Thiocapsa rosea: one gene and its partner. The protein of the gene in region 2 interacts with the protein of the main gene of each other region in a pairwise test. Links are inferred from orthologs where the notes say so. Each region holds a gene or a part of one and is shown on either strand. Other genes may lie near its edges. The genes, in order: rlmB and BDD21_RS20905.

What was found.
Region 1: the proteins of BDD21_RS20905 (region 2) and rlmB interact in binary tests that used the Escherichia coli proteins (3 or more experiments, as listed by UniProt). The link is inferred for Thiocapsa rosea from one-to-one orthologs.

The regions. Positions count from the first base shown.
Region 1 is NZ_RBXL01000001.1:4,828,013-4,838,878, forward strand. The notes cover bases 3,098-5,834. They hold rlmB (23S rRNA (guanosine(2251)-2'-O)-methyltransferase RlmB), read right to left. Parts: upstream 4,994-5,834; coding sequence 4,202-4,993; downstream 3,098-4,201. Other genes in these bases: BDD21_RS21470 (DUF4435 domain-containing protein), read left to right, coding at 3,098-3,694; BDD21_RS21475 (hypothetical protein), read left to right, coding at 3,795-4,007; rnr (ribonuclease R), read right to left, coding at 4,996-5,834. In the rest of the region: BDD21_RS28825 (hypothetical protein), read left to right, coding at 1-587; BDD21_RS21460 (N-6 DNA methylase), read left to right, coding at 556-1,728; BDD21_RS21465 (AAA family ATPase), read left to right, coding at 1,824-2,882; more of BDD21_RS21470, read left to right, coding at 2,879-3,097; more of rnr, read right to left, coding at 5,835-7,425; BDD21_RS21495 (DUF4282 domain-containing protein), read left to right, coding at 7,772-8,128; mtnC (acireductone synthase), read right to left, coding at 8,282-8,965; BDD21_RS21505 (1,2-dihydroxy-3-keto-5-methylthiopentene dioxygenase), read right to left, coding at 8,975-9,514; BDD21_RS21510 (methylthioribulose 1-phosphate dehydratase), read right to left, coding at 9,511-10,131; BDD21_RS21515 (DegQ family serine endoprotease), read right to left, coding at 10,380-10,866. UniProt on the Escherichia coli protein: Specifically methylates the ribose of guanosine 2251 in 23S rRNA.
Region 2 is NZ_RBXL01000001.1:4,705,398-4,716,472, forward strand. What follows is about bases 1,135-4,080. They hold BDD21_RS20905 (NAD(P)H-hydrate dehydratase), read right to left. Parts: upstream 3,391-4,080; coding sequence 1,879-3,390; downstream 1,135-1,878. Other genes in these bases: BDD21_RS20895 (N-acetylmuramoyl-L-alanine amidase), read right to left, coding at 1,135-1,287; tsaE (tRNA (adenosine(37)-N6)-threonylcarbamoyltransferase complex ATPase subunit type 1 TsaE), read right to left, coding at 1,370-1,882; queG (tRNA epoxyqueuosine(34) reductase QueG), read left to right, coding at 3,681-4,080. In the rest of the region: more of BDD21_RS20895, read right to left, coding at 1-1,134; more of queG, read left to right, coding at 4,081-4,727; orn (oligoribonuclease), read right to left, coding at 4,915-5,463; BDD21_RS20920 (c-type cytochrome), read left to right, coding at 5,606-5,899; rsgA (ribosome small subunit-dependent GTPase A), read left to right, coding at 5,904-6,917; BDD21_RS20930 (EVE domain-containing protein), read left to right, coding at 7,060-7,536; BDD21_RS20935 (ATP-binding protein), read left to right, coding at 7,800-9,347; BDD21_RS20940 (hypothetical protein), read right to left, coding at 9,432-9,788; bioA (adenosylmethionine--8-amino-7-oxononanoate transaminase), read right to left, coding at 9,984-11,075. UniProt on the Escherichia coli protein: Bifunctional enzyme that catalyzes the epimerization of the S- and R-forms of NAD(P)HX and the dehydration of the S-form of NAD(P)HX at the expense of ADP, which is converted to AMP.

The DNA of each region.
Region 1 (10,866 bases), 120 kb from region 2 along the record:
CCGCCCGTGACATCCTCGTAGGCAAGGTGCCCGACCCCAAGAGTCAGGTCGAGCAGATCACGATTGCCCTGATCTACAAGTTCATGGACGACATGGACGCCGATGCCGAAGAGCTGGGCGGCCACCGCAAGTTCTTCGCCGGCGCATACGCCGGGTACGGTTGGGCCAAGCTGATGCGCTCCGGCCTGGGCGGACATGAGACGCTGAACCTCTACGCAGAGGCCATCGCCAAGATGCCGGAGAACCCCGGCATCCCGCCCCTCTTCCGCGACATCTTCAAGAACGCCTTTCTGCCCTACCGCGATCCGGAGACACTGCGGGCCTTCCTGAAGATCATCGACGAGTTCGAGTACGACCATTCCGAACGCTTGGGTGACGCCTTTGAATATCTGCTCTCCGTGCTCGGCAGCCAGAGGGCGATGCCGGACAGTTCCGCACCCCGCGCCACATCATCGATTTCATTGTCGCCGTTATCGACCCGAAGAAGCACGACACATCACCAGCCAGGACCGCTGGAACGACTACGCCGACGTCATCCTGGCCAACCCGCCATTCATGTCGCCGAAGGGCGGGATCAAGCCGCATGAGCGATTCTCAGTGAAGTCCAAACGCTCGGAGGTTTTGTTTCTAGACTACTTTCTGGAGCATCTAACACCTGCTGGCAGGGCTGGTGTCATCGTACCCGAAGGCATTCACTTTGTAGCTCACGCCGGGCACGTGCAATTGAGGCGTCTTTTAGTCGAAGGAGGATATTTATTGGCAGACATCACGCTCCCACGTGGTGTATTCAAGCCTTATGCTAGTGTGAAGACGCATATTCTCATTATCGATCGCCTGCTTGCCAGACGCTCCGATTCCGTCCTCTTCATTGAGATTGAGAATGACGGATTTACGCAAACCGATACGCGAGAGCGAGTTCCGGGATCGCAGCTTAATACTGCTCAACGGATCATATCCGACTTCAAGTACGCGGTCGAGAACGGGACGATATGGGCTGAGCAAACAAATAGGCCAAGATCATTCACGGTGTCGAAGAAGTCTCTCCTTTCTAGACGCACAGTACATTTAATCGGACGTTGGCCCGACCTACCGAATCGGGTTATTCACCGGGAGGACATCCCGCTCTGGCGATTGGGTGACGTATGTGAAATCCTGGAAGGTCAGTCTCCCAACATGGCCACAACCCCTGGCGCGTTTGTGTTAGGCGTACCAGCAGAAGAGCGGAAATCAGCAGCTCACTGGGATTTTGAAGGTAAGGCGGTTTGTGTCCCTCTTGTATCTTCATCAGGGCAAGGAAAGGCCGACATTAAGCGGATCCACTACCAAGAAGGAAAGTTCGCGCTCGCAAGTACAATGTGTGCCATCTTTGTTAAAGATGAAGATAGAATCCGACCCCGGTTTCTTCACCTCTTCTTGAGCGCCGTAATCGAGGAGTTGATCGTACCGCTAATGTTCGGCGCTACGAATGTGACTATGGACAGCTCTCAGCTTGCTGACGTGCTTATACCAATTCCAGAACCGGCAATACAGGATGAGATCATTGAATCGCACCTTATCTTTACCAAAGCTACCGATTTAGCTGAGATAGCTGCGTCGCCGCGCCAAGCGACTCGCGACAACTGTGTTATTGATTTGAGTGAGCGCATAGTTCGCGACGTTAATGAATTGATTGCCGCGACGGCAACCCACGCTACCATCGCGAATCTATTGCCTGGATCCGACGTCTAGCCGGTAACTCACTAAATGCGTCAAGATCAGAATCGAGAGAACCCTCGCTCGCGCGTCTGGGGCGAGCTGGATAAGGTCCAACCCAGGAAGAGCTGATGAAAATCCGCGCGATCCATGTCTTCGAGGCCGGCCCTCTCGGCTCCCGGGTCTTCGATTTCAAAGATGACTGGTCCGGCGAGATTGCCACCAACATCCTCTTCAGCGGACCGAACGGCTGCGGCAAGTCGTCGGCGCTGCGGGCTGTGGCCATGCTCTGGGGCGCCTTTGGCCATTGGCTGCAACACCGCAAGCCCCTACCCAAAAGCAGCGCGGAACGGGAGTGGCTCCAGGGCTGGGGCGGTGTGGCCCTGTTCCTGGAGGATCTGCCCTTCGACGGACCCTCGATGGCGCTCTTGTTCGGTCGACAGGAGTTTGTCGAAGCGCTGGAACAGCAGTATCCCGAATGTTCATTCGTGGGTGAGTGGGTGGCTCGAACCGGCAGACCCGGCGCCCCGGCACGCAAGATGCTCTGGCCCAAGGACGCGAGCTGGCTCGATCGGTGGACCGAGTCACGGCAGACGATGCTGGTGTCCGCGGACAAGAGCGATTCCCCCAACATGATCTTTCTGGATGCTGAGGAGCGCCGATGGGTTCCCCCGCGGCGCGGTGTGGGTGAGATCCGGCAGGAGGATCCGCAGCAGCGCTGGCTAACCAGCTATCGTGTCTCGGAGCAATGGGAGGGCCAGCTGGAAGCCTCGCTGCTCGCCATGAAGTCGGCGGCGCTGCACCGCTTTCATGACTTGATCCGCGACATGAACGCCTTTCTGAGCGGCAAAGAGATCCTGACCGAGGTAAAACTCGGAGAGAATCGGCTACGGGTAAAGCTCAAGAACGGAACCGGCACGACGCACAGCCTCGACGACCTTAGTGCGGGCGAACATCAGGTCTTGATCCAGCTCTACCTCGTGAACCGATGGATGGAGACGGGTGGCGTCGTGCTGATCGACGAGCCGGATCTCTATCTGCACCCCTCATTGGTCTCGGGTTTTCTCGCCCGTTTGGAGAGGATGGTCGCCGACCGAGGCGGCCAGCTCATCATCACTTCGCATGTGCCCGAGGTCTGGAGCCGTTACGACGCACTTGGAAAACGGATCTTGCTGGAGGCGGCTCCGTGACGATTCGGTCCAGGCGAGACCGTATCCGGCAGGAGTTGATCGGGAGTCAGCCCAAGCAGGCGTTTCTGGTCGAGGGGGCGGACGACAAGGAGGCGTTTCGTATCCTGCTGGAGCGTTTCGCGCCCGGATGGGAGCAGCGGTGGGCGATTGCCGCGGTCGGCAATAAGCGTCAACTCCTGGAGCTTCTCATGCTGGAGCCCGAATGGATTGGACTCGTGGACCGCGACGAATGGGATCAGGCTGCCATCGACGCCCGCGTTGCTGAACAGCCAAACCTGTTGGTGCTACCTCGTTTCTGCTTGGAAAACTTCCTGATCCACCCATCCGAGCTCTGGCAAGCGATCCCGCCCACGCGTCAAGCGGCGGTCGCCGGCGGCGAGAGGGCCTTCTGCGCCGAAATGGAAACGCACCTGCCCGACTATCGGCGCCACGCTGCACTCTGGAAGGTTGTCACACCCCTTTGGTCTGGCCTGCGCGCATTGGGATTCAAAGAGGCGCTGGCCTCGGAGGAGAGTCTGGTGACTGCCCAGAACGATGCAGAGATTCAGCGCGTCTTGGGCAAGTGGGACGCGCTGCTCGATCCCGCACGAATCTTCGCCCAGTTTCAGAGCCAATGTGGCGCCGCGGAAGCTGCAAGCACCGACGACCAGTATTCGCATTGGGTTCACGGGAAGCACTACTGGAAAAAGGTCGTCAATCCTGCGATGAACCGAATACTCGGCCAAATGGACGAGGGCGAACGGCGCAAGAAAATCCTCCGTAAGCTACAGCCACCGGCGGACCTACAAACTATCCTTGAACGCTTCTCGTAGCGAATCAGCCCGGAGTACGCGGACACGGCGAACAGCGAAATCGCCGAGAGCCAGATCAAGGCGACGCGGTCTGGAGTTCGGATCGTCATGGAGGCTTTAATTGACGGCACCTATTCATACCATCTCCGAGGTCAATCAGCGCGCCAAAGATGCTCTGATCAGAGAAATCGGAGTCGTCGACAGCATTCGTTTCCTGAACCAGTTTCGCATCGGGAGCGGGAACTATACCGCTGAGCGCGAGAGCCTGTTCGAAGGGACAACGGTCAAGGAGATTATCGCAGATATTAAATCCAGAAGGGCTGACCGAACATGATGCCTCATTCTCCGTCGCCACTGCGGCGAAGCGGAAACGCGGCGTCGCTGGCGTAGGAGACGCACGAATAGCGACTGATATGATAAAGGGGAGTCACGAAGATGGTCATCCCTGATTCAATTGGCGTTTTTTGAACCAGGCGATTCGGGCTACCGAGTATGAGGCCGAAACGACGCGGCCTCAGGTTAGGACGCTCACCGACGCTGACGCAGCGCCTCGTAAAGACAAACACCCGCGGCGACCGAGACGTTGAGACTCTCGACCGTCCCGCACATGGGCAGACGGACCAGGCGGTCGCAATGCTCGCGCGTGAGGCGGCGCAGGCCGGTACCCTCGCTGCCCATGACCAGGCCGAGCGGCCCGGTGAGATCGGCGGCATAGAGCTCGGTGTCGGCATCGCCGCTCGTTCCGGTGAGCCAGATTCCTCGCTCCTTGAGGTAGCCCATGGTCCGGGCCAGGTTGGTGACCTGGACATAGGGCAAGGTCTCGGCGGCGCCGCTGGCGACCTTGCAGACGACCGGGGTTAGGCCCACCGCGTTGTCCTTGGGGGCAATCACGGCATGGACGCCGGCACCCTCCGCGGTCCGCAAACAGGCCCCGAGATTGTGCGGATCCTGCACCTCGTCGAGTAGGAGCAGGAAGGGCGGGCCTTCGATCCGCTCCAAGAGCCCATCGAGATCCTGCTCGGAGCGTGCCGCGGGGACCCGCACCCAAGCCAATGCGCCCTGGTGATTGGTGCCTTCGGCGGCACGCTCGAGCTCGTCGCGCTCGACCTGGCGGACCTTCACGCCCGCCTGGCTCGCAAGATCGGCCAGCTCCGATAAGCGTCGGTCGCGCCGGCTGCGGTCGAGCCAAAGCTCACCGACCCCTTCGCTCCCGAACTTGATCGCGGCGCGCGCGCTGTGAATTCCGCCGACCGGGTGCAGCCCCGCCGTGGGGTGCCGCACCTCGTCACGGCTCGCGACAGGGCGTCTCGATGCCTTCACGGTCAGGAGGTCGGCGCCGTACCGGCCGGTTTGCGCTTGCGTCGGTTGCGCGAGCGGGGCTTCTTGGCGCCCTCGGCAGGCTTGTCCGCCTGGGCTTGGGCCGGCGCCGGAGTCTGCGCCGGAGTCGTGGCCTGATCCGACGCCTGAGCGGTCGGCGTGGCCTTCGGCTTTGGCTTGGACTTGCGCGGACTCGGTCCGCCTTGTCCGCCCTTCCCGCCTTGTCCGGCTTTGCCACCCTTCCCGCTCGGCTCGGCCAGCACGAAGTCGATCTTGCGATCGTCGAGATTCACGGCCGCAACCTGCACCCGCAGCGGATCGCCGAGACGGTAGACAGTGCCGGTGCGCTCGCCGTGCAGACGATGACCGATGGGGTCGAAATGGTAGAAGTCGTTGTCGAGCGCGGTGATGTGCACCAGGCCATCGACGTGAACCTCGTCGAGTTCGACGAAGATACCGAAGGAGTTGACACTGGTGATGATGCCGTCGAATTTCTCGCCGAGCTTGCCCTGCATGAACTCGCACTTGAGCCAGTCGTCGGCGTCGCGGGTCGCCTCGTCGGCGCGCCGCTCGGTGCCCGAGCAGTATTCGCCGATCTGCTGGAGTTCCATCTTGGAGTAGTCCAGGTCGGCAGCGGTCCCGCCGCGCAGGATGTGCTTGATGATCCGATGGACGACCAGATCCGGATAGCGACGGATGGGCGAGGTAAAATGGGTGTAAGCATCGTAGGCCAAGCCGAAGTGGCCGACGTTGTCGGAGCTGTACATCGCCTGCTGCATGGAGCGCAGCAAGACGGTCTGGATCAATCCACGATCCGGGCGTTCCTTGACCATCTCGAGCAGCGTGGCATAGTCCTTGGCGGTCGGTTTCTCGCCGCCCGGGAGCTTGAGCGCCAGCTGCCCCAGGAACTCGCGCAGATCACTCAACTTCTCGGCGTTCGGCAGGTCATGGATGCGGAAGAGTGCGGGCATCTTCTTGCGCTCGAAGAGACGCGCCGCAGCCACGTTCGCGGCCAGCATGCATTCTTCGATGATCTTGTGCGCCTCGTTGCGCACCAGGGGCACCACGGCGGCGATGCGACCCTGCTCGTTGAAGACGAACTTGGTCTCGACGGTGTCGAAGTCGATGGCACCGCGCTCGGCACGCGCCTGGTGCAGTGTCTGGTAAAGGGCGTAGAGCTCGTGCAGGTGCGGCAGCAGGTCCGCGTGCTTCTCGCACAGATCGGCATCGCCGTCGATGATCATGGCGGCGACCTGATCGTAGGTCAGCCGCGCATGCGAGCGCATGACGCCCTCGAAGAAGCGGGTCCGCGTGACCTTGCCTTCCGCGTTGATGTAAAGCTCGGCGGTCATGCAGAGCCGATCGACCTGCGGGTTGAGCGAGCAGAGTCCGTTGGAGAGCACCTCCGGCAGCATCGGGACGACCCGGTCCGGGAAGTAAACCGAGTTGCCGCGCGAATAGCCCTCGGTGTCCAATGCCGTACCAGGCACCACATAGCTCGAGACGTCGGCGATGCTGACCAGCAGCTTCCAGCCCTTGGGCTTGCGCTCGCAATAGACGGCGTCGTCGAAGTCGCGTGCATCGGCCCCGTCGATCGTGACCAAGGGAATCTTGCGCAGATCGGTCCGGCCCTCCTTCGCCGCCTCCGGGACCTCGCTGCCGAGCCCGGCGATCTCGGTCTCGACGGCCTCCGGCCACTCGATCGGCAGATCATGGGCGCGGATCGCGATGTCCGTCTCCATCCCAGGCGCCATGTGGTCGCCGAGGACCTCCAGGATCCGGCCGATCGGCTGGGTGCGCTGGGTCGGCTGATCCGTGATCTCGGCGACGACGATCTGACCCTGCTCCGCCCCCGAGATCCGGTCGCTCGGGATGATGATGTCATGGGTCAGGCGCTTGTTGTCCGGCGCGACGAAGCCGACACCACTCTCTTTGTAGAGCCGCCCGACCACGGTGCGGGTCTTACGCTCCAGGATCTCGACGACCGCACCCTCGAGACGACCCCGTCGATCGCGCCCCGCGACACGCACGACAACGCGATCGCCGTGAAACAGCGCGCGCATCTCCTTGGGATAGAGGTAGAGGTCGTCGCCACCCTCATCCGGGCGCACGAAACCGAAACCGTCCGCGTGTCCGATGACACGACCGGCGATCAGATCGCGCCGGTTGACCAAACAGAACGCCTGGTTGCGATTCCGCACCAGTTGACCGTCGCGCACCATGGCACCGAGTCGGCGCTCCAGGGCGATCAGATCCTGCTCGTCGGTGAGTTTGAGCTCGCGGGCGACCTCGTCGGCACCGGCCGGTGCGCCGAGGTTGGTGAGTGTTTCGAGGATGAATTCGCGACTGGGGATGGGGTTGGCGTACTTTTTCGCCTCGCGCTGGCGATGGGGGTCCGCTTCTTTGGCGGCTGTCGAATTTCGGCGTCTTGTCACTTGGGCTCGTTCTGATTCGTAAAAGGTTAGTGTAGCCTTGACACCCTTCGGTTGTCTCACTAATATTCGCGCCTTGCCACGGGGATGGCCTTCTTCAAGACATCCCCGGATCCTCATGCCGAGGTGGCGGAACTGGTAGACGCGCATGGTTCAGGTCCATGTGGGCGAAAGCTCGTGGAGGTTCGAGTCCTCTCCTCGGCACCATTACATTCCGAAGTTCGAACCAGGCTCACCCCGAATGACGGGAGACCGAGCCAGCACCCGCATCTGAATCGATCGCCGCAAAGCCGGCGCTCCGCCTTCCGCATTCCCCGGACGCGGCGGCGAGACACATTGGTGCTTTCGGATGACCGACTTCCTCACCTTCGAAACCATGATCAGCCGCCATGCGCTGCTGGTGTTCTACTATCTGGGCGCCGTCGTCATGCCCGTCGCGGCCTGGCTCATGGCGCTGTACCTGATGCGCCGCTTTGAGCCGGTAGGCGATGCTTATCGCGCCGGGATGGGTCTTCTGACCGCGACGGTGCGACTGCGTTGGCGCGTGCTCGGAATCCTGCTGTTCGTCGCCGCGTTTCTCTTCATGGAGCTGATGTGGCGCATCATGTTCGAGTATCTGATCGCCTTTATGCAGATGCGAGACGCCTTAACCGCGCCCAGCGCGGTATGTGATGTTTTTGGATGGGATCGGCCCCGGCAGACTTGACGACCGTTGGAGTCGGCGCGGTTTAAGAGATTAAAAAATGTAGAATTCTCAACCGCGTCTCCGTGAAGGTCGGAAAAATACTTAAGCCCAACACAAAATGAAAATGGCGCATGTCGCTCTGGACGCGGTTGAGTCGGGAGTTGAGGCCGCCGATCAATCCTCGTTCGGCCGAATCCCATCGAAATCATCGACGACCGGGTGCTCGCCGAAAGGGCCGGTGACGCCTTCGCGGCGCAAGGCGATCGTCGCCATCCCGGCATCGTGCGCGGCATCAAGCTCTTCTCGGATGTCCGAGAGGAAGAGCATCTCTCCGGGCGGCAGACCGATCTCGGAGGCGATGGCGCAGTAGGATTCACGCTCGCGTTTTCCGCCGATGCGGGTATCGAAGAAGCCGGAGAAGAGCGGCGTGAGGTCGCCGTACTCGGTGTGTCCGAACAGCAGCTTCTGGGCATGCACCGAGCCGGAGGAATAGACATAGAGCCTCAGACCGGCGCCGTGCCAATCGCGCAGGCGGCGGGCCGCATCCGCGTAGATGTGGCCCAGGAAGTCGCCGCGTGCGTAACCCTCCTCCCAGATGAGACCCTGCAACGCCTTGAGCGGCGTGATCTTGCGGTCGGTCGCGATCCAGTCGAGCATCGCGGCGATCAACGCGTCCTCGTCCATCGCTCCGCCCGCGACGGCATGCGCATCCTCGAGCAGCGCCGCCACTTGCGGATCCTCGCGATGCGCCCTCACGAAGTCGGGCAGATGCTCCGCGGCGTAAGGAAAGAGCACGTCCTTGACGAACGAGAGGCTCGAGGTGGTGCCCTCGATGTCGGTGAGGATCGCCTTGACCATGGGGACTGATTACTCGAAGCGGGGAAAGCGCGACGCGATGTCGCTGCCGGTGAAGTTGGCGACCCAGCCCTCGGGGTTGGTGAAGAGGCGGATCGCGGTGAAGTGCGGACGCGGACCCATGTCGAACCAGTGGGTCGTGCCGTCGGGGACGCTGATGAGATCGCCCTGCTCGCAGATCACGGCGTAGACCCGGCCGTTGGTGTGCAGATAGAACAGACCGCTGCCCTCGACGAAGAAGCGCACCTCGAACTCGGTGTGGGTGTGCTCGTTGAGGAACTTCGCGCGAAGGGCCTCACGGTCGGGATGGTCCGGCGTCATGCGCAGCACGTCGACCGCGCCGAAGCCGTAGTCGGTCATCAGACGGTCGATGTCGCTGCGATAGGCGGCGATGACGTCCTCCGGCGTTGCATCCGCCGCCAGGACGCGGTCCGCCTGCCAACGCTCGAAATTGACCCCGAGGGCGCCGAGTTCGCGCCGGATGTCGGCAAAATCGGTGAAGACCGCCTCGGGTACAGGTTGGTCTTCGGCGTGAACGCGCAGCTCGCTCATCGGGTCATGCTCCTCGTGAGGGTTTCGCATTCGAGCAGAAACTCGAACGCCTCGATCCGCCGACGCGCGTCGGCGACGTTGCTGCCCCAGGTATAGAGGCCGTGACCGGCAATCAAGTAACCGGGCAGATTCGGCGTGCGCTCCAGCGCCCGCTCCACCTCGAGCGCGAGACGCCCGATGTCCTGGTCGTTGGCGAAAACAGGCAGCGCAAGGCGAGTCTCGTGCGTCTCGATGCCCGGCAACGCCTTCAAGACCTCGTAGTCGGACAGGGTCAAGGCATCATCCGCCAACCGAGACAGCACGGTCGCGTTGACCGAATGGGTGTGCAGCACGGCACCGATCGCCGGATCACGGCGATACAACATCAGATGCAGCTCGGTCTCCGCGGACGGGCGGCAGCCGGCGGTCAGGATGCGGCCCTCGACATCCATCGCCATGATCCCGCTCGCGTCGAGTTCGCCCTTGTGACGCCCCGATACGGTGATGGCGATGCGGCTTGCATCCAGACGCGCGGAGAGGTTGCCGGAGGTCGCCGGCAACCAGCCGCGTGAAAAACAAAAATGCCCGACGCCGATCAGCTCGGCGGCGCGCTGTTTGAAGACCTCGGGATCGACCATCTGGGTTCCGCCGGGCAAAACCGCAATCTAAGGCAGAACGGGGATGAGGTCCAATGGTGGAAGCACAACGGACTCGACCCGCCACCATGCGGCCCGCCGGGCCGAACCGCCGAGCGGGCGCAGCGCAGACCACCGGCTCCGGTGCAAGTCTCGGTGGACTTCGCTCTCGCTCGTCCACCCTACCGGCTCGATGAACAAGCTGATGGAACCGGAACGCCGGGCGGGGAGTCCCTCCCCGCCGTACGCGGCTACCAGCTCAGAACCACGAATCGCTGCATATCGTCCTTACGGACCAGCAACAGGACGCGCCCGGTCTCGCGACCGGCCTTCACGGCTTGCTGAAAGTCCGCGACGCTCTTCACCCACTCGCGATTGACCTGCAGGATCAGCGTGCCCGGCTCGATGCCGGCCGCGGCGGCGATCGATCCTGGTTTGACCTCGGTGACCAGAACACCCTCGCCGGGCTGACCGCCGAACTGCTCGGCAAGCTGCGGCGTCAGGGTCTGGAGGGTGAGCCCCAGCTCCGCGCTGGTTTGGGTCGGCGCGGAGGATGCCAGCGCCTCGGCGTTCAGCGTCCCGATGGTGACGCCGAGGGTTTGGCGCTGCCCCTCGCGCACGATGGTGAGCTCCTGGCTGCTCCCCGGCGGGGTCAGTGCGACCCGGTTACGGAAGTTGCCGACATCGGTCACGGGCTCCCCGCGATAGGCAACGATGACGTCACCCTGGCGCAGGCCG
Region 2 (11,075 bases):
GGAGATGCTCACGCTGTGCCGCTTGGCAATCCCGGAGAGGGTATCACCCGGACCAATCACGTATTCGCGCGCGCCTGCGGCTCCGGCGCCGCCCTGCGGCGAGGCATCGACGAGCATCCCGCGAGGCGGGTATTTGCGGAAGTACCCCAGAACACCGGCCAAGATTGCCTCGGCGAGATCGCGCTGATGGCCTGGATCGCGCAGACGCTTCTCGTCGTCGGGGTTACTGATGAAAGCGGTCTCGACCAGGATCGATGGCACGTCCGGTGCCTTGAGGACGGCGAACCCCGCACGCTGGACAACGCCGCGATGGACCGCACCCAGCCGACCGAGATTGGCGAGGACCATGGTCGCGGCCTCAGTACTGTGCTCCATCGTCGCGCTTTGCGTCATGTCCATGAGCACGTTCGCCAGAAGATCGTCGCCGGTCGAGAGATCCACACCGCCGATTTGATCCGCACTGTTCTCGCGATTCGCCAGCCATTTCGCCGCCTCGCTGCTCGCTCCGCCGTGAGACAGGGTGTAGACCGAGGAGCCCCTAGCCTTCGTGTTGGTAAAGGCGTCGGCATGGATCGAGACGAAAAGGTCGGCGCGACCCTCGCGCGCAATCGCGATACGTTCCTGGAGCCCGACATAGTAGTCGCCGTCGCGGATCATCAGTGCCTTGAGACCCGGCTCGCGGTTGATGAGCTTGGCGAGCTCGCGCGCGACCGCAAGGGTGACGTCCTTCTCCAGGGTTCCTCCCGCGCCGATGGCACCGGGATCCTCGCCGCCGTGACCGGCGTCGATGGCCACGATGATCGCAGGACCGCGACCGCGCCGCGTGTCCCCTTTGCGAACGGCCGAATTCGGGAACGAGGGAAGCGCGACACGCCGGACGCTCGAACCGTCCTTCGGCGTCAGATCGATGACCAGCCGATGTCCGTAGCGCTCGTTCGGGCTCAGCGCGAAGCTCTTCGCTCGCACCGGTTGCTTGAGATCCAGGACGATACGCAGGTGCGATCCGCCCCGCACCCCACCCCGTAGGCCGATCAGGACGGCATCCCCGAGATCGACCTTCGGCAGATTGCTCTGCATGGCAGCATCGTCGAGGTCGATGACGAGGCGATCGGGCTCGTCCAGCGGAAAGATCCGGTGTGTGACCGCCGAGGAGGTCTCGAAGACCAAACGGGTCTTTTCCGGATCGGTCCAGACCCGCGCGCCATCCACCGATGCCTGCTCCGCGCAGACGGACTGCGCCGAAACCGCAAGCACGAGGAGAAGCAGCGGCGAGATCAGCCTATTCACGAGCACGGCCTTCTGGTGGCTCCCGACCCGATCGATCGTGCGTTGAAAGATAGCATGCCGAGCGACGGCTTTCCATGTTGCATCATTGGATTACATCCAACTTCTCAGGCGATGAGCAACGCACTGAATCCACGGATCCGAGCCCGGCCAGCGCCTCCAGGACTGACGCGCCCGACGCCGTTCGGGCCGAGAGACGCAGTCGCCGGCCATTGGGGAGGTAGTCGATCGCAATCACCAGATCCGGAGACGGCAACATCCCGACGCCGCGCTCGGGCCACTCCACCATCCAGACGGCGTCCTCGGCGAGCAGGTCACGCAAGCCCAGAAACTCGAGCTCCTGCGGATCCCCGAGGCGATAGAGATCCAGGTGATTGATGCGTCTGTCCGCCAGCTCGTAAGGTTCGAGCAAGGTATAGGTCGGACTGCGCGCGGCACCGCGATGGCCGAGCCCCGCGAGAACACCTCGGGTCAGGGTCGTTTTACCGGTCCCCAGGTCGCCCTCGAGATAGACGATCAGACGCGGCGGCAAAAGCGCCGCGAGCCGGCCTCCGAAGGCGAGCTGTGCTTCGGGATCGGGCAGCCATTGCTCGATCATGATTCCTCCTGCAGTGCATGCACGCGATTGGCCAGCGGGCGAAGGGCGTCGATGATATCGCTCGCGATAAGCCCGCGCTCGCCCGTACGCGCGGCCCGATCGCCCGCCGCAGCGTGCAGACAGACGCCGGCGCAGGCGGCCTCCTCCGCGTCGAGCCCCTGAGCACGCAAGGCGCCGATGATCCCGGTCAGCACGTCCCCGGAACCGGCGGTTGCCATTCCGGGGTTCCCGTCGCTGCAGACCGCAAGCGGGCGCACCGGATCACCCTGGATCAGTGTCCCGGCGCCCTTCAGGACGGCGACACCGCCGTAGCGCCCCTGCAGCGCATGCGCGCCCGCCGGGCGGTCCTGCTCGATCGCCGCAACATTGGTCCCGAGCAGGCGTGCCGCCTCGCCGGGGTGCGGCGTCAGTACCCAATCCGGCCCCGAGCGGGGTGCCTCGGCGAGGAGGTTCAGTGCGTCGGCATCGACGACCATCGGCATGCCGAGGCCAAGGAGCGACTGCCAGAGATCCCGGCCCCACACCTCGCGACCCAACCCGGGGCCGATCGCCACGACATCGGCCCGCGCGATCAGGGGAGCCAGATCCGCCGAGGTCTCGACCGCCGACACCATCAGCTCGGGACGCGAGAGATTCAGCCAAGCGGCATGCGCCGGATGCGTGGCGATCGTGACCAATCCGGCACCGGCGCGCAGTGCGGCCTCGCCGGCGAGACGCACGGCACCGGACAGCCCGGGTGCGCCGCCGATCACCAACAGGTGCCCGAAGGTGCCCTTGTGTGCCGTGCGCGGACGTCGCCCGAATCGCGCCGACTGCTGATCCCAGTCGATGCGCCGCGCCGAGGCCACCTCGCTGGAATAGACCCGTGCCGGAATCGACAGCGCGCTGAAACGGATCTCGCCGCAGCACTCGGGTCCGGCGCCGATGAAGAGACCTTGTTTGAGTCCGATGAAGCTGACCGTGACATCCGCGCGCACCGCCACGCCCATGACCTGCCCGGTGTCGGCATGCAGGCCCGACGGGATGTCGACGGCAAGCACCGGCGAGCGCTGGTGGTCAAGTGCCTGAATCGCCTCGGCCCAAAGCCCCTCGACGGGGCGTTCCAACCCGGTCCCGAGAAGGGCATCGACCAGGACATCCGAGCGCCGCGGCAGTCCGCGATAAGGCGCGATCGTCCCACCCGCGTCGCACCAGGCGTCGCGACTGAGGGCCGCATCGCCCGACACGCGCTGCGGATCCCCAAGCTGCAGCACACGCACGGCGAGACCCTCGGCCCGTGCCAGGCGCGCGATCACATAGCCGTCCCCGCCGTTGTTTCCGGTCCCGACCAGCACCGTGAGATCGCGCGCATCCGGCCAACGCTCACGTAGGATCCGATAGGCGACCTCCCCGGCCCGGTTCATCAGCTCGATGCCAGGGATGCCGTGATCATCGATGGCGCAGCGGTCGAGATTGCGCACCTGCGCGGCGCGATAGAGCGCATGCGGCAAGCGATCGCGGTCGGGCATCGGATTATTCCGCGGCGGGGATGACATGTGAGGCTCTCGCACGGGGTCGATCGCGGGCGCCGCAAGGCACATGGCTCCGAAGGCGGATCGCGTCGATGACGCATGATGTCGTGAGGCGCTCGGCGTTCATGAATCCCGATGTGCTCGCTGGTTTTGATCGACAGGTTTGATCGAGAGGCTTGATCGATCGGTTTGCTTGGAGGCGACGTCTCGAGACATCAGGTTCAAGTCGACCTCGCATGCGGTCTATTCTTCGGACATCCGAAGCCGCAAACCGAGACGCCACACGAGTGATACCGACAGGAGAGCTTGTCGCCCGCATCAAGCGCCGGGGTTCGGAACTCGGCTTCCAGCAGGTCGGGATCACCGACACCGACCTCGCGTCGGCCGAGTCACGTCTGCTGACCTGGCTCGCCGAGGGCCGTCACGGCACCATGGACTACATGGCCCGTCACGGGCTGAAGCGCTCGCGCCCGGCCGATCTGGTGCCCGGCACGGTTCGCGTGATCTCGGTGCGGATGGACTATCTGCCCGAGTCGCACCGGGCGATGCAGGCCGCGCTAGAGGATCCGCCGCGCGCCTTCATCTCGCGCTACGCACTGGGCCGCGACTATCACAAGCTGCTCAGACGGCGCCTACAGCGCCTCGCCGAGCATATCCTCGCCGAAATCGGCCCCTTCGGCTACCGGGTCTTCGTCGACTCAGCACCCGTTCTGGAGAAACCGCTGGCCGCGAAGGCCGGGCTCGGCTGGATCGGCAAGCACACCAACCTCATCCACCCCCAGGCCGGCTCCTGGTTCTTTCTCGGCGAGATCTACACGGATCTCGCACTGCCGATCGATACCCCGATTGCCGATCACTGCGGCCGCTGTCGGGCCTGCATCGAGGTCTGTCCGACCCGCGCGATCATCGCGCCCTACAGGTTGGATGCCCGCCTGTGCATCTCCTACCTGACGATCGAGCATGCAGGCAGCATCCCGCAGCCGCTGCGCCCCCTGATGGGCAACCGCATCTACGGCTGTGACGACTGCCAACTGGTCTGTCCCTGGAATCGCTTCGCGCAGCTCGCCGCCGAACCGGATTTTCAGGCACGTCACGGTCTGGATACGGCCTCGCTCGTCGAGGTCTTCGGCTGGGACGAGTCGACCTTTCTCGATCGAACGCAAGGCTCCGCGATTCGCCGCATTGGCCACCTCCGCTGGCTGCGAAACATCGCCGTCGCGCTCGGCAACGCGCCCGCATCGGCCGAGGTGAAACAGGCCCTGAGCACCCGTGCGGACCATCCCGACGCCTTGATTCGCGAGCATGTCGGGTGGGCGCTCCGGCGGATCGGTTAACCCGCGTCCAGAGCGACATGCGTCGTTGTCATTGTGCGTTTGGCTTCGGAGATATCCTCGATCCCGGTGAGACGCGGTTTAGAATTCAATATTTTTGAATACTTTAAACCGCGCCGACTCCAACAGTCCTCGGAGCTGGCGCGGCCAAACCACTCCAACACATGACGCATACCGCACCGGGCGCGGTTTAAAGCCCCCGCAAAAGATGCGTGCGATAATGTTTGAGTTCGTCGATGGACTCGCGGATATCGTCGAGGGCCAGGTGTCGCGACTCTTTCTTGAAGGCGCTCGCCACGTCGGGCGCCCAGCGTTGCGCGAGGATCTTCAAGGTGCTCACGTCCAGATTGCGATAGTGGCAGTAGGCCTCGAGCTTCGGCATCCAGAGCGCAAGGAAGCGTCGGTCCTGACAGATGCTGTTTCCGCACAAGGGCGAGGCGCCGGGCGGGACGAAATCCGCGAGAAAGCGCAGGGTCGTCGATTCGGCATCGGATACGCTCTGGGTGCTTGCGCGTACCCGATCGAGCAGGCCGGATCGGCCGTGATGGTCGCGATTCCACTCGTCCATGCCCGCAAGAACGGCTTCGGGCTGATGGATCGCAACGACGGGACCCTCCGCCAGGATGCGAAGATCGCTGTCGGTGATCATGGTCGCGATCTCGAGGATTCGATCGCTCGCGGGGTCGAGCCCCGTCATCTCGAGATCGAGCCAGATCAGATGATTCTCGTTCTTGGTCAAATGCCTGCTCTCCTGCAATACGCAATCGGGTGAGCCGACAGCCTGGTCTAACCCGGCGGTCGACACCATGATCGGCTAGGGTAGCGGCGTTTTCGCCTGCTGGCGACCTTGCTCATTCCAACAATCCTTCGGAGGCTCATCCATGAAGATCCAGTCCATTCTCCTCGGCGCGGGCACAGCCGTGCTTCTCGGCCTCGGTTCGGTCACGGCACAGGCGCAACCCAGCGAGAAGGCCGAGGAACTCTACGAAACCAACTGCCTGAGCTGCCACGGCAGCGAGATCTACACGCGCGACGGACGCATGGTCACCTCGTTCGACGGACTCGAGCGGCAGGTCCAACGCTGCGAGACCGCGCTCGGGCTGCGGTGGTTCGATGAAGACATCAAAGACGTCGCCAGCTATCTAAACCATCACTTCTACAGTTTCGAGCGCTGAGCCGGTGACGAAACGGCGGCTGTCCGGACGCCAGATCGAGCGGATCCAAACCATCCAGGACCGCCGCCGCCAGCGCCTCGCCTCGCGCGTCGACAACGCCTTGTCGGAGATCGAAGGCGAGCCGTTGCCCGTGGAGGGGCGAGTCGTCGTCCGCCACGGGGCCAATCTGGCGGTCGAGGACGCCGAGGGCGACATCACCCATTGTCTGTCGCGTCAGAATATCGGGCATCCGGTCTGCGGGGATCGCGTGGTCTGGCAACGCACCGCGGACAATCAGGGTGTCGTCACGGCCATCCTGCCGCGGCAAACGCTGCTGAGCCGCCCCGACTTCGGCGGTCGCGACAAGCCGTTGGCGGCCAACCTGACGCGCCTGGTGATCCTGATCGCGCCGCGGCCCGAGCCGAGCGATTATTTGATCGATCAGTATCTGGTGGCGGCCGAGACCATGGGGGTGGAGGCCATCATCGTGGCCAACAAGATGGATCTGCTCGACCCCGACGATCGTGCAGCGTTTCAGGAACGTTTCGCCTATTACGGGGCCATCGGTTATTCACTCCTCTGGACCAGTCTGCGTGAGCCGGAGACCCTGGTCGACCTGATCCGTCATCTCGGCGGGCAAACGAGCATCCTGGTGGGCCAATCCGGCGTCGGAAAATCATCCTTGGTTAAGGTGCTGCTGCCGGATCGCGAGATCCAGATCGGCCGACTCTCCAAGGCCACCGGCCTCGGGCGCCATACCACCTCGGCGGCGACCTGCTATCGATTGGCCGAGGACGGCGCCTTGATCGACTCCCCGGGCGTGCGCAGCTTCCGCACGGGTCCGCTCGACCGCGACGCCTTACAGCAAGGGTTTCGCGAGCTGCGTCCCTATATCGGACACTGCCGGTTCGCAGACTGCCGACATGATCAAGAGCCCGAGTGCGCCATCCGCGGCGCCGTCGCAGAGGGTCTCATCGCCCCGCAGAGGCTCGCCAATTTCAAACATCTGCTGGCCGAAGCGGAGCAGGCACGCACCTAAACCGCGCCCGGTGCGGTATGCGTCATGTGTTGGAGCTGGCGCGTTTTAGAGTATTGAACCGCGTCCAAAGCGACAAGCGACGCATACCACGCCGGGCGCGGTTTAAGCCCCGTCACGCGATGCCGAATCAGGACACGACAGGATGAACTACTGGCTGATGAAATCCGAGCCTGACGCCTTCGGTCTCGACGACCTGGCCGCGCGCCCCGACCGGACCGAGCCCTGGGACGGGGTACGCAACTACCAGGCCCGCAACATGCTGCGCGATGCGATGCGCCCGGGCGACCAGATCCTTTTTTATCACTCCAACTGCACAGTGCCGGGCGTGGTCGGGATCGCCGAGGTCGCCAGCGACGCCTATCCCGACAGCACCGCCTTCGATCCCGAGGCGAAGTATTTCGATCCCAAGAGCGACCCGGAGAAACCCCGGTGGTATCTGGTGGAGGTGCGCTACGTGCGCCACCTGAAACGGACCCTCTCGCTCGCCGAGCTCAAGGCGCATGCCGACGGCGCCCTCGCCGGCTTCCCTCTCGTGCGCAACGGCAATCGGCTCTCCGTCATGCCGGTCACGCCCGAGCAATGGGACTTTATCCTCGCCCTTGAGTCCGAAACCGATTGAGTTGATTTCCGGGAACGGCTCTACCGGCAGAGCCGGAACCAAGAAAAGTGGTCGAAGGCTCTACTCGTTGTCGTTGTCGCAATCGGATTCCGGACGACAACGACAACGAAGATTTCCGGGACGGTTTGCTCGAGACCTGCGGCTTAATGGACTCGATGCCTTCCGGGCATGCGCAGACGGGATGCCAATGCTTGGAAATCACCTTAGGCGACGAGTAGAGTTCGGCGAAAAATCCAGTCACGTTCGCGCCGTCAAGGTCCGCCATGCACCGCCGTAAACTGCCGATCGGGATCCAGACCTTCGCCAAGATTCGGGAGGATGATTTTTACTATGTCGACAAAACCGGCTTTATCCGCCAGTTGGTCGACGAGGGCAGCCAGTATTTCCTGTCGCGCCCGCGTCGTTTCGGCAAGTCGCTGCTGATCGATACCCTCGCGGAGCTTTTCGCGTGCAACGAGCCCCTGTTTCGAGGGCTCGCGATCCATCCGCATTGGGACTGGACGACCCCTTATCCGGTCATTCGGATCAGCTTCGGCGGGGGTGTGGTACGCGATCGCGCCGAGCTCGATCGGCGCATCCTGGATCTCTTGTCCCGTAATCAACGCGCGCTCGGTCTCGTCTGTCGGGACACGACGGACATCGTGGGTTGTTTTGCCGAGTTGCTCGCGCTGGCCCATGCCGCCACCGGCCAACGGGCAGTGGTGCTGGTGGATGAATACGACAAGCCGATCCTCGACAACCTGAGCGACGCGAAGACCGCGCGGGAGCTCCGCGACGGACTGCGGAATCTCTATTCGGTCATCAAGGACAACGACGCCCACATCCGTTTTGCGTTTCTTGTCGGCGTGAGCAAGTTCAGCAAGGTCAGCATCTTTTCGGGACTCAACAGTCTGAAGGACATCACGGTCGATGTCCGTTACTCGGCGCTCTGCGGTTATACCGAGGCCGATGTCGACAGCGTCTTCGCCCCCGAGCTTGCGGGCCTGGAGCGCGAGCAGATCCGGCTCTGGTACAACGGCTACAACTGGACCGGCGAGGCAGTCTACAACCCCTTCGATCTCCTCTTGTTGTTCGATGCACGCGAGTTCCGCACCTGGTGGTTCGAGACGGGGACGCCGACCTTTCTGGTGGATCTGCTCACCGCACGCGGTTTCTTTACGCCAGATCTGGCCGGACTGCATGCCTCCGAGGCATTGATCTCGACCTTCGACGTGCACAACATGCCCTCGGAGGCATTGCTCTGGCAAAGCGGCTATCTGACCTTCACCGGCTCCCGGCGCCTCGGCGCGCGGCTCGAATATGCCCTGGGCTATCCCAATCTGGAGGTCGAAATCGCGCTGAACGATGCGCTCCTGAAAGGGCTGATAGGCGACCCCATGCAGGCCGATCGGGCCGTGAGCCGGCTCTACGACGTGCTCGTCGCCGGTGACTTCACGGCATTGCGCGCGCATCTCGAAAGCCTCTTCGCGGCCATCCCCTATCCCTGGCACACCGGCAATCCGATCGCCCGTTTCGAGGGTTACTATGCGAGCGTCTTCTACAGCCATCTGGCCGCGCTGGGCTTGGATCTGACCCCGGAGGAGACGAGCAACCAAGGCCGTATCGACCTGACTTTGAAGTTCAATGCCTGCATCTGGCTGTTTGAATTCAAGGTCGTCGAGCTGGCACCGGAAGGGCGAGCGCTCCAACAGATCAAGGACCGCGGTTATGCCGACAAATACCGCGCCCTGGGTCAGCCGATCCACCAGATCGGGATCGAATTCAGTCGCGAGCGTCGCGCCTTGGTCGGCTTCGAGGTGGAAACGCTGTGAGTCTCCGGCTACGGATGGACGCGTTTGCCGACGTATACTGGCGTGTGACCCACGCCGTGTGCCTGAATGACGACGGCGCCCGAATCACATCTGTCGGACAACGGAGGCCTGCTGCAGCCCGAGCGCCTGCTGGCCCAGCTTCAGTGCCTGCTCGGCAAAGGCATCCAGATCGCCCCAGCGATCGTCCGTATCCACCACCTCGGACATAACCTCGCCGACGATACCGAGCCGGTAGGCCCCGTCGGCACGCTCGGCTGGAGGGCTTGGCTCGACACAGACATAGAAGACGGGCTCGCGCTGTCCGGTTTGCACGAACGCGAGGATGTACCGATAGGTACGGCTATCCCCGCTCTCGATCTCGCCGAGCAGCGATGCCGAGTGATTGCCGACCTGATAGCGGCGTTTCGGGATAGCGGTCTTGATGATGGGGCGGTCTTGCATGGCACAGCTCCTGAGGCATGTCGAATCGGGGGGCGGTTTGATCCCTTTGTCCTCCATGTGGGGTCGTTCGCGCGGCAACGCAGGCCGAAGCAACACTCCTCGTTCGTTGTCGTTGTCGTTGTCGTTGTCGTTGTCGTTTCCATGGTCGATGACGACAACGACAACGAACAGTCTCGACACCTCTGCGGTGCGGCACTATCCGGATGACTCCACCGCCATGTCGCCGAGGACTGAGACGACCGAAGCGCAGAGTGTCGCAAGCTCCTCGTCGCCGATGATGTAGGGCGGCATGAGATACACCAGTCGGCCGAACGGGCGCACCCAGACCCCGCGCGCGACAAAACGGCGCTGGATCTCGCGCATGGAGACAGGCGCGCACATCTCGACCACACCGATCGCGCCGAGCACGCGCACCTCGGCCACGCCCGGAACGTCTCGGCAGCCCGCCAGTCCGGCGGCCAGACCGCGCTCGATCCGAGCGATGTTGGCTCGCCAGTCGGAGGCCAGCAAAAGATCGATGCTGGCATTGGCGATTGCGCAGGCAAGCGGATTGCCCATGAAGGTCGGGCCGTGCATGAAGACGCCGGGCTCGCCCGAGGAGATGGTACGGGCGACTCGATCGGTCGCGAGCGTCGCCGCCAGGGTCAGATAGCCGCCTGTCAGGGCCTTGCCGAGCGTCATGATGTCGGGCGCAATGCCGGCATGCTCGCAAGCGAAGAGCGCGCCGGTGCGCCCGAAGCCGGTGGCGATTTCGTCGGCGATCAGGAGCACCTCGAAGCGGTCGCAGAGCCGGCGAGCCTCCGCCAAATACTCGGCGCTGTAAAAGCGCATTCCCCCCGCCCCCTGCACGATCGGCTCGAGGATGACCGCGGCCAGCTCCGCGTGATGCCGCTCGATCAAGGCAGTAAACTCGGCGATGTGCTCCGGCCGACAAGGCTCGCCGAATCGGCACGCGGGCGCCGGCGCAAAGACCTGCTCGGGCAGCACGCGGCTGAAGAGATGGTGCATCCCGGTCACCGGATCACAGACCGACATGGCCCCTTGGGTGTCCCCGTGATAGCCCGAGCGGATCGTCATGAGGCGGTGCCGCTCGGGTCGTCCGGCGGCCTGCTGGTACTGGATGGCCATCTTGATGGCAACCTCGACCGAAACCGAGCCGGAGTCGCAGAGAAAGACCTGCTGCAGCGGCTCCGGGGTCAGCTTCACCAGGGTCTCGATCAGGCGCACTGCCGGCTCGTGGGTCAGCCCGCCGAACATGATGTGCGACATGGCGTCGAGCTGATCTCG